2 regions of the Aequorivita sp. IT1183 genome follow, and region 2 is predicted to be linked to the other one. Evidence: riboswitches for the same ligand, from Rfam matches in the RefSeq annotation. Region 2 holds a riboswitch; the other holds the start of a gene.
The links. Region 2 has a riboswitch for cobalamin ahead of AC3RVF_RS07515 (TonB-dependent receptor). Riboswitches for the same ligand answer to the same signal wherever they lie in the genome.
Positions count from the first base shown of each region.

Region 1: linked by a shared signal. The riboswitch ahead of AC3RVF_RS15005 (PAS domain-containing protein) and the one ahead of AC3RVF_RS07515 (TonB-dependent receptor) in region 2 are both predicted to bind cobalamin.

Region 1 is NZ_JBYRHS010000007.1:100,346-104,587, forward strand. It holds gene AC3RVF_RS14995 (tRNA dihydrouridine synthase) at 1-171, shown strand, start outside; gene AC3RVF_RS15000 (acyl-CoA thioesterase) at 398-781, opposite strand; gene AC3RVF_RS15005 (PAS domain-containing protein) at 778-1,344, opposite strand; cobalamin riboswitch at 1,477-1,742, opposite strand; gene AC3RVF_RS15010 (hypothetical protein) at 2,370-3,062, shown strand; gene AC3RVF_RS15015 (hypothetical protein) at 3,896-4,242, shown strand, end outside.
Region 2 is NZ_JBYRHS010000003.1:421,929-426,170, forward strand. It holds gene AC3RVF_RS07510 (YncE family protein) at 1-130, opposite strand, end outside; gene AC3RVF_RS07515 (TonB-dependent receptor) at 143-1,975, opposite strand; cobalamin riboswitch at 2,006-2,217, opposite strand; gene AC3RVF_RS07520 (ABC transporter substrate-binding protein) at 2,263-3,408, shown strand; gene AC3RVF_RS07525 (FecCD family ABC transporter permease) at 3,408-4,242, shown strand, end outside.

The sequences.
Region 1 (4,242 bases), on a different contig from region 2:
GATGCAATTTTATCTGGGCCAACACCAATTAAAATGAAGATGTTAGGTTTCTGGGAATATTTTTCGCAATCTTTTTCGAATCCGCAAAAAACCTATAAAAAGATCAAAAAAGCCGCCAATCCTGTAAAATATAGAATGGCTGTAAAGGAGATTTTTGATAGCGAGCGGTAATAGGTTTAGCGGTTTTCTATAGAATACATCTTCGCCACTACTGTAGCCTGTGTCGGCCACACAGTTTTCTTTGATTAATCCGTGTTTCCACCGACGCCGTTTTAGCAGCTGGTCAATATTGAGTAATTGTTGGGTATTCCTATCAGTAAGCGTGATACATTTCAGAGAACACGGGAGAGACACCCACGTGGGCAGGGTATAGGATGAATGTTAGTGAAAAGGCCTATTATATTAATTTAATAGGATTTTTATTTTCATCAATCGCAACAAAGGTGAATACTCCACTTACCGCTTTTTCCCGACTGTAAGAATACATTTCCTCAACAAATATTTCAACTTTCACCTTAAGGCTCGTTGTTCCCAAATGCACAACTTGCCCCACCAATTCTACAATGGTTCCTGCAGGAATGGGTTTTGTAAAATCGATGCGGTCTGAAGAAACTGTTACCATTCTTTGCCTACTATAGCGTGTGGCAGTGATAAACGCAACCTCATCCATAAACTGCATAGCGGTACCGCCAAAAAGCGTGTCGTAATGATTGGTTGTATTTGGGAAAACCGCTTTAAATATGCGGGTTTCTGATTTTAAAATTCTTTCTTTTACGTTCATAATAGTTCAGTTTCCAATGCCAAATAATGGGTAATACCTTTCTTAGTTTGCATTGGGAAGATTTGTATTTTACACCAGTATTCTTCTTGGTTTTTTTTATAGTTCAGTATTTTTGAAGTGAAGGGTATCTCTTTTAAAAGATTTTCCTTTATAAGTTCCTTGGTTTCTTTTGAAGTTTGATCCCCTTGCAAAAAAGAAGGTTTTTTTCCAAGTGCATAACTGGCTTGATAGCCTGTCATTTTAAAGAACCCAGGATTGGTCCACAGTATCGTTTGCAGCGAGTTGGTTACAATCAATGCGTCGTATGGATGCTTCAATATTTCGTTAAAGTCTGTTTTCCATTGAAATTGACTTTCCATTAACTCTAATGTAATTCTATCTTTTTCCAGCGAATTTAAAGGCTCTCTTGGTGCAAAAAAATCTGCAGTATCCCGCCAACTTATTAAAGGAGATGCATTGGATTGCGGTGCCAGATTTGTTGTGTACTTTTTAAGCTCTTGGTCGTTTAGAGACTCTAAGAAAATATCCAGGCCCGCCATATGCCATAAATTATATTTCGCCATAATGGATGTGTTTAAAAAATGAAATGCCGACAAGAACACTTGTCCCTTGAGAAGTCTGGGTTAAATAAGAGCAGTAAGAAGCTATAAATAAAATCATAAACTTAAAGCCTTTTACCCGAAAGCCAGCGTTTTTTAAATTATTGCAATTTGGCAGGTCTCCTGGCTTGCGTCCTGTAATTTTCCTTCCCATCAACCAAGGTAGACAGTGGATTATTTTGAAGTTTTTAATTACAGGCATCCGCCTTAGGCGGACAAAGCTTACAGTTGCGGGAACAGCATAGGATTTAAAGATTTAAGAAGACTTGGTTTTTCAACCGGCGGCTTCATCAATTTTCACCTATTTCCCTTTTAATTGTTCTGAAATTTTTCAGATACAAACCAAATACGGAACAAAGGTATGGAAATTTGATTACTAGCTAGAGATGAATTTATGAATTGTATTTGTAGGTTCTAGGTTTTCTTTTTTAATCCGTAAACTCCTTGGCCAAAACGATTCGGATGATGATTGAATGAACCGTCATTGCGAGCGAAGCGCGGCAACCTCATGAGGCTACTTGCTATCATGAATAGTACTACACCTGACTCCATTGTCCGGTCGAGCGCAGTCGAGACCTCCTTTTGAAATTAAAAAGCCCCTTATTTAGCAACCCGCTAAAAAAACTCCTCCCACTTCCAATGGCAGTGGAAAGCAGCGAAGCAATCGTATCAATGATGTCTTCATTGCTAGGTCTATAAGCCATCGCAAATCGAAGCTTAACGTAATTAAACCTTTGAGGCTATTTGTTGTCATAAAAAGAACTACACCTGGGGGCAGAATACCGCATTACAGTCCTGCTCAGTACAGGCGCCAGCGCTCGAGAGGGGATGCGAAGTTTTATGGAACTCTCCTTAGTAAGTGTTTCGGAGGAGTGGGAGATGGGTGGCTGGTTTGAACGCTAATAATGTATTAAACAATGAGTACGAGTGGAGATAACCGTCATTCCTACTGCATTTAACCAACTTTATTATACATATTCAAATTTAGAATGAAGTTCACATTTACCTTTTTCTTGATCTTTTACTCGGCCTATTCTTTTTCTCAGAATAAAGAAATTATTGAAAATCGATTACAAGTTCATGATACTATTAACAAGGATTTGAAGGCGAAAGATTCTCTTATAAAAATTAAAAAAATTGAGGATTCAATAAATGCTGCAGATTCTAACGTTTTCCCTCCGTATTCAATATTTAATAGAATTAATGAATTGGATGAAGTTTCTATTATATCAAAATCCAAATTTGACGCAGTAAGTTTGGGAATTATTAATAAGAAAATTAAACCCTTATCTACAAATGAAAGAAGATTATACACCGCGGGGGATTTTAAACCTATCCATCTCTTGGGACTTCTAGGCGGTTCTTTACAAGTAGATCCAATCATAAATGCTATAAGTGGAAGAACAAAACGCCTCAAGAAATACATCCAATTTGAAAAGAAAACGGCGAATTTGATTCTATTAGAAGAAAATTACAGCCATTATATGCTTAATAATCTAAATATTGATGAAGAAATATTAGGAAGATTTTTGACTTATTTAATAGAAGATGAAAAAATGCAGGTTCAACTTGAGAACCTGACAGATGGCCAAATAAAATTTTTACTTGGAGAAATCTACTTCCAATTTATGGATTTTCAGAATGATTCATATCCCCCAAATGATGAGATACAAGAAAAGTAGTTATGATTTTTAATATCACTTAAACCGACATTGCGACCGAAGCACGGCACTCACATCAATGGGTCGTCATTGCGACCGAAGCGAGGCAATCCTATAAGGCCACTTGCTGTCATTAATGGAACTAAACATGAATGGAACTAAATTAGTGCAGATTACAACAGTCGTAAACTCCTTGGCCAAAACGATAGGGATGATGATTGAATGAACCGTCATTGCGAGCAAAGCGCGGCAATCTGATGATGCTCCTTGCTATCGTGAATAGTACTACACCTGGCTCCATTGTCCGGTCGAGCGCAGTCGAGACCTATTTGTTACATCAAACAAAAGGAATATAAACTATAGAGCACATTGGGAATAACAAATTTTGTCGCTATTATTTCCCAAATGGATAAACCGAATCAACACAGATTAGCGCAAATCAACACAAATTGGAACCAATCAAACCCAATCAAAGTTTTAGTTCGTTTTATTGGGGTTTTGTTCGGGTGTTGGTTTGGTCATGTTCAGTTGTGCTTTCCAAAAAGTGAGTTTTTGGGAAGAAGTTAAGGAGGAGGTTCGAACGACGAGCGACCACCACCCAAAACTGATAATTCTAAACCCCCACATTTACTTAATCATAAACTCACATATTCACTTATTTTCAAAACCAATAGCCTAAAGCTTCCAGCATTAAAAATAAATCCTATATTTGAAACTCTCCCCGATTAAATATACCCCCTTTACGGTTTTCCGTACTTGGTGGGTTTTTGTTTTTGTTACATTTAGAAATATTAATCTAATTATATAATTGGAATAAACACTATATAGTTTTTATCCGCATGTTGGCAATAATAATGAAACAAACTTTTAGCATATTAATAATTTTTCTAATTTCAATCAATGGATTCGCTCAATGTGATGATATTGATAAACTGGAATTAGGTGGAACTTATATGTCACGTACAAAAAACTATATTCCATTTGAAATAAAACATAAAGATTCAATTGAGAGAGAAAATACTTTTTACCCATACGATGTTAAAAATATTGAGAAGTATTCTGACTTTGTTCTAAAAAAAGCAAAAGAATATATTATTACACGTGCAAATGCTGACTTTTACAATAAATTGGAAATGGGCGAATTTCAAGTAAACTATCTGGATTCAGTAAAAGCGGAATATGACAAACCCGAATTTTATGA
Region 2 (4,242 bases):
GACCTTCATTAGTTATAAGGATTCCATTTTCAAAAGCTGCAGGAATAATTTCTGGTTGCACATCATCATCATCATTGCTACAGGATATAAAAAGCATCGTGGTTAAAGATAGAAACAATAGTTTTTTCATAATTTTCATTTGTTATATATTAAAGTTTAAGAATATTTGAAAGTTTCGGGAAGTCATTGGCCGATAAGCCACATTTTCGTAATAGGTATTAAAAACATTTTTGAATCTGCCACCTACCGTGATATTTGGATTAAATGGCAACACATATTCAGCTCCTAAATTAAAAACCGTAAAAGCATCGAGGCTCTCGCTATTGTCTGTAGTTGTGTATATTTCGCCGTTAAATAATCCTTGCGCATAAGCAGAGAAATTTGCGAAATTATATTGTAATGTGCCAGACGTTTTGTGAAACGGTACATAAATAAGCTGCTTCAGCTTTTCTAAATCTTCTGCTTTGGTATAGGAATAATTCGCACTAAAATCCAACGATTGCTGTTGGTTAATTTTCACAAAATAACCAACAGATGCTTCGAGGCCGTAATTTCGTGTTTTACTAATATTTATAGGCTCCCAAACATTGCCGCTGGCAGGAACCCATTTTATTAAATCTTCGGAAGAGATATAGAATGCCGCAAAATCTGCTTTCAAATTTCCAACGGAAAACTCCTGCCCCAATTCAATTTGATATGAAGTTTCTGGCTGCAAATTTAAATTGCCACCTGCGTACCAAAACAAATCATTAAAGGTTGGCACGCGATAGTTCTTTGAACCGTTTATACGAAGCGCATACTTTTCTGAAAGTCGCCATTTAGCATCAGCCGAAAAAAGAAATGGGTTGTCAAAATCATTCAGAAATTCTTTTCTAAAATTTAAACCGTAGCTAAAATCTTTCGAAATTTTATGATTTAACAGAATTACAGCAGCTAAAGTTTTTCGCAAATTCTCACCCACGTTGTCTCCAGTGGCATTTATGTATGTGTATTCAACTTTTGCGTTTAGCCGAAGTTTTTCCCGAAGAAAAACTTCAGATTGCAGGGCACTTATAAATGTGTTCGCACTGCCCTCGTCAAACAAAGGTTTTTCACTATTTGGATAATAGCGGTATTGTTCAAAAAGATGCGCAACGCTAGCTTTTGTTGTAAATAACCCAATTCTTTGCTGCAATTGCCAAAGGTTACGTGTTGCAATATCTTTATAACCGTCCTTGCCGATAGTATTTAAACTGCCAGAAAAATTACGGTCGTTATAGGTGTATTCAGAATTCCACGTAGCAACGCCATTCTTCAATTTTTTGGCACCATTTACATTAGCTGCTAAGCGCAGAAATTCACCGTGTTGATTTTTTTGGTTTTTACCCACATAATCGTAATCGTTATCAGAACTAGTAAAATCTACGCCTACATTTAAATAAAGGTTATCCCAAGATTGAGTAGTGGTTGCATTTCCGCCAATTGTAGAAAAACTTCCGTAACGAAGTCCGATTGCAGTAGTATCAATCTTTTCGAAGGTATATGTGTTGTTTAAATGAATACTTCCGCCAACGGCACCGCTGCCGTATTGCACACCGCCGCCACCGCTTCTTATTGCAATTTCATTGTAATTTAAAGGTGAAATAGTATTGAAATCTGTCTGTCCCGTAAAAACCGAATTTATATTGATGCCGTTCCAAACCACAGCAGTTTGAGCGGCGTTTGTTCCACGGAAAGAGGGAGATGAAACCATTCCGAAACCATTTTCTTTAAAGTAGATTGAAGTATTGTAGCGAAGCGTTTCAGTTAAAGAAGTGGCATTTCTTTCAACAACAGAATCATTGAGTTTTTCTAGTTTGAACCCTTTTGAAAAATGAATGAGTTTTGCATCGGTAAGCATCACTTCCGGCAATTGCTGAATGCTATCCAGTTGCGCGTAGGCAGAAACCGTACACAGCAAAAAAAATAAAATAATATGGATACTAGTTTGTTTCATAATTCAACCTTTATCCCGAAAGTTTGATATTTTTAAATTATGAATCTGGCAGGTCTCCTGGCTTGTCTTTTGTGCTACCTTCCCATCAGCCTATGACTGACAGTGGTTTTTGAAGTTATGCACGCCCAAAATATATTGGGACGACTTACAGTTGCGGGAACAGCTTCGGGTTTTAACCGAATTCCCTTTTAAAAGCATTTTCCAGTGTGGAAAACTGCTTACCAAAATTCATCGCAAAAATAGACTTTAAATACTAGTACACCCAAACAAAACCATTATTTTTGGGGATGCAAAAATTTGTCTTCATTATAAGTTGCTTCCTTTTTTTTACCGCTTGTAAAAACACCAATAACGATATTCAATCATCCGATACCTCAAATGCTGAAGGAATATTGACGGATATAAAATACGCCAAAGGTTTTGAGATAGCCACTTTTGACGGTTACAAAACCATCACCCTAAAAAACCCGTGGCCCGGAACCGAGAAAACATTTACGTATGCTTTAGTTGAAAAAAACGGTGCGATTCAAAATCCTGAAAAGTATGACGCAGTAGTTGAAATACCAGTTAAACGAATTGTTGTTACTTCCACCACACACATTCCTTCTTTGGAAATGTTGGGGGAAATTGAAACATTGGTCGGTTTTCCTAATCTCAACTATATTTCTTCGGAAAAAACACGACAACTAATTGTAGCCGAAAAAGTAAAAGAGCTCGGTAAAAACGAAGATATCAACACCGAAATTTTAATCGAATTAAATCCCGAAGCAGTAATTGGTTTTGCGGTTGACGGAAATAATTCTGCTTTTGCCACCATTCAGAATACAGAGATTCCTGTGCTTTATAATTCAGATTGGACAGAAACTTCACCTTTGGGAAAAGCAGAATGGATTAAATTTTTTGGAGTACTTTTCAATAAAGAAAAAGAAGCAGATAGTATTTTTAAAACTATTGAAACCGATTATAACGCTGCTAAGAAAATTGCTTCCAAAGCAAAAGAAACCCCCACAGTTATTAGCGGGGCAATGTACAAAGACGTTTGGTATATGCCGCAGGGTGATAGTTGGGGCGCACAATTTATAGACGATGCCAATGGTGATTATCTTTGGAAAGATTCAGAAGGCACTGGCAGCCTCGCATTAAATTTAGAATCTGTTTTGGAGAAAGGCCAAAATGCAGCATATTGGATAGGTCCCGGACAATTTACAAGCCTAGACGAGATGAAAAATGCGAGCCAAGTATATGCCCAATTTGAAGCGTATAAAACTGCAAACGTTTATTCTTACAGTATGAAAAAAGGCGAAACGGGCGGTGTGATTTATTATGAATTGGCACCCAATCGTCCAGATTTGGTTTTAAAAGATTTAATTAAAATTCTACACCCAGAGTTGTTTCCGGAGCACCAATTTTACTTTTTTGATAAATTGAATTAATGCAAACTACCCAAACATTTCGCCTTCAATTTGCGGTGCTATTTATAGCGCTCATTGCTGCGTTTTTGGTGAATTTGAGCATCGGATCGGTTTCAATTCCTATTGATGAAATTATTTCTGTCTTCATTGGCAACGGTGCTTCTAAAGAAACTTGGCGCTATATATTGATGGATTACAGACTACCAAAAGCAATTACAGCAATACTTGCCGGTGGCGGTTTGGCTGTTTCGGGATTGCTAATGCAGACCTTGTTTCGCAACCCGTTGGCCGGTCCTTTTGTTTTAGGATTGAGCAGCGGCGCGAGCCTGGGTGTTGCCATTTTAATATTGGGTGCAAGTACCTTTGGCGGAATTTTTGGAACTTTACTACTAAGTCAATGGAGCCTTGTCGTGGCTTCGGCATTAGGTAGCTTTTTAGTCCTTTTAGCCGTTTTGGCGGTAACTTTCAGAATAAAAGACACCATGGCAATTTTAATAATTGGTTTAATGTTTGGCAGTGTTACTACCGCTGTGGTTTCGGTTTTGTCTTATTTCAGTAATGCAGAACAGCTTCAGCAATACATTTTTTGGTCTTTTGGAAGTTTGGGAAATCAATCGTGGCAAGGCGTATTAATTTTAGGAATTTGCTTTTTAGCAGGTTTAACATTGAGTGTTTTCAGCAGTAAATCTTTAAACGGTTTACTTTTAGGTGAAAATTATGCGAAAAGCATGGGCTTACACATTAAAAGAACAACCTTCATAATAATTTTGGCAACTAGTATTTTAGCAGGAAGTATTACGGCTTTTGTTGGGCCAATTGCCTTTGTAGGGCTTGCGGTGCCACATTTGGTGCGTC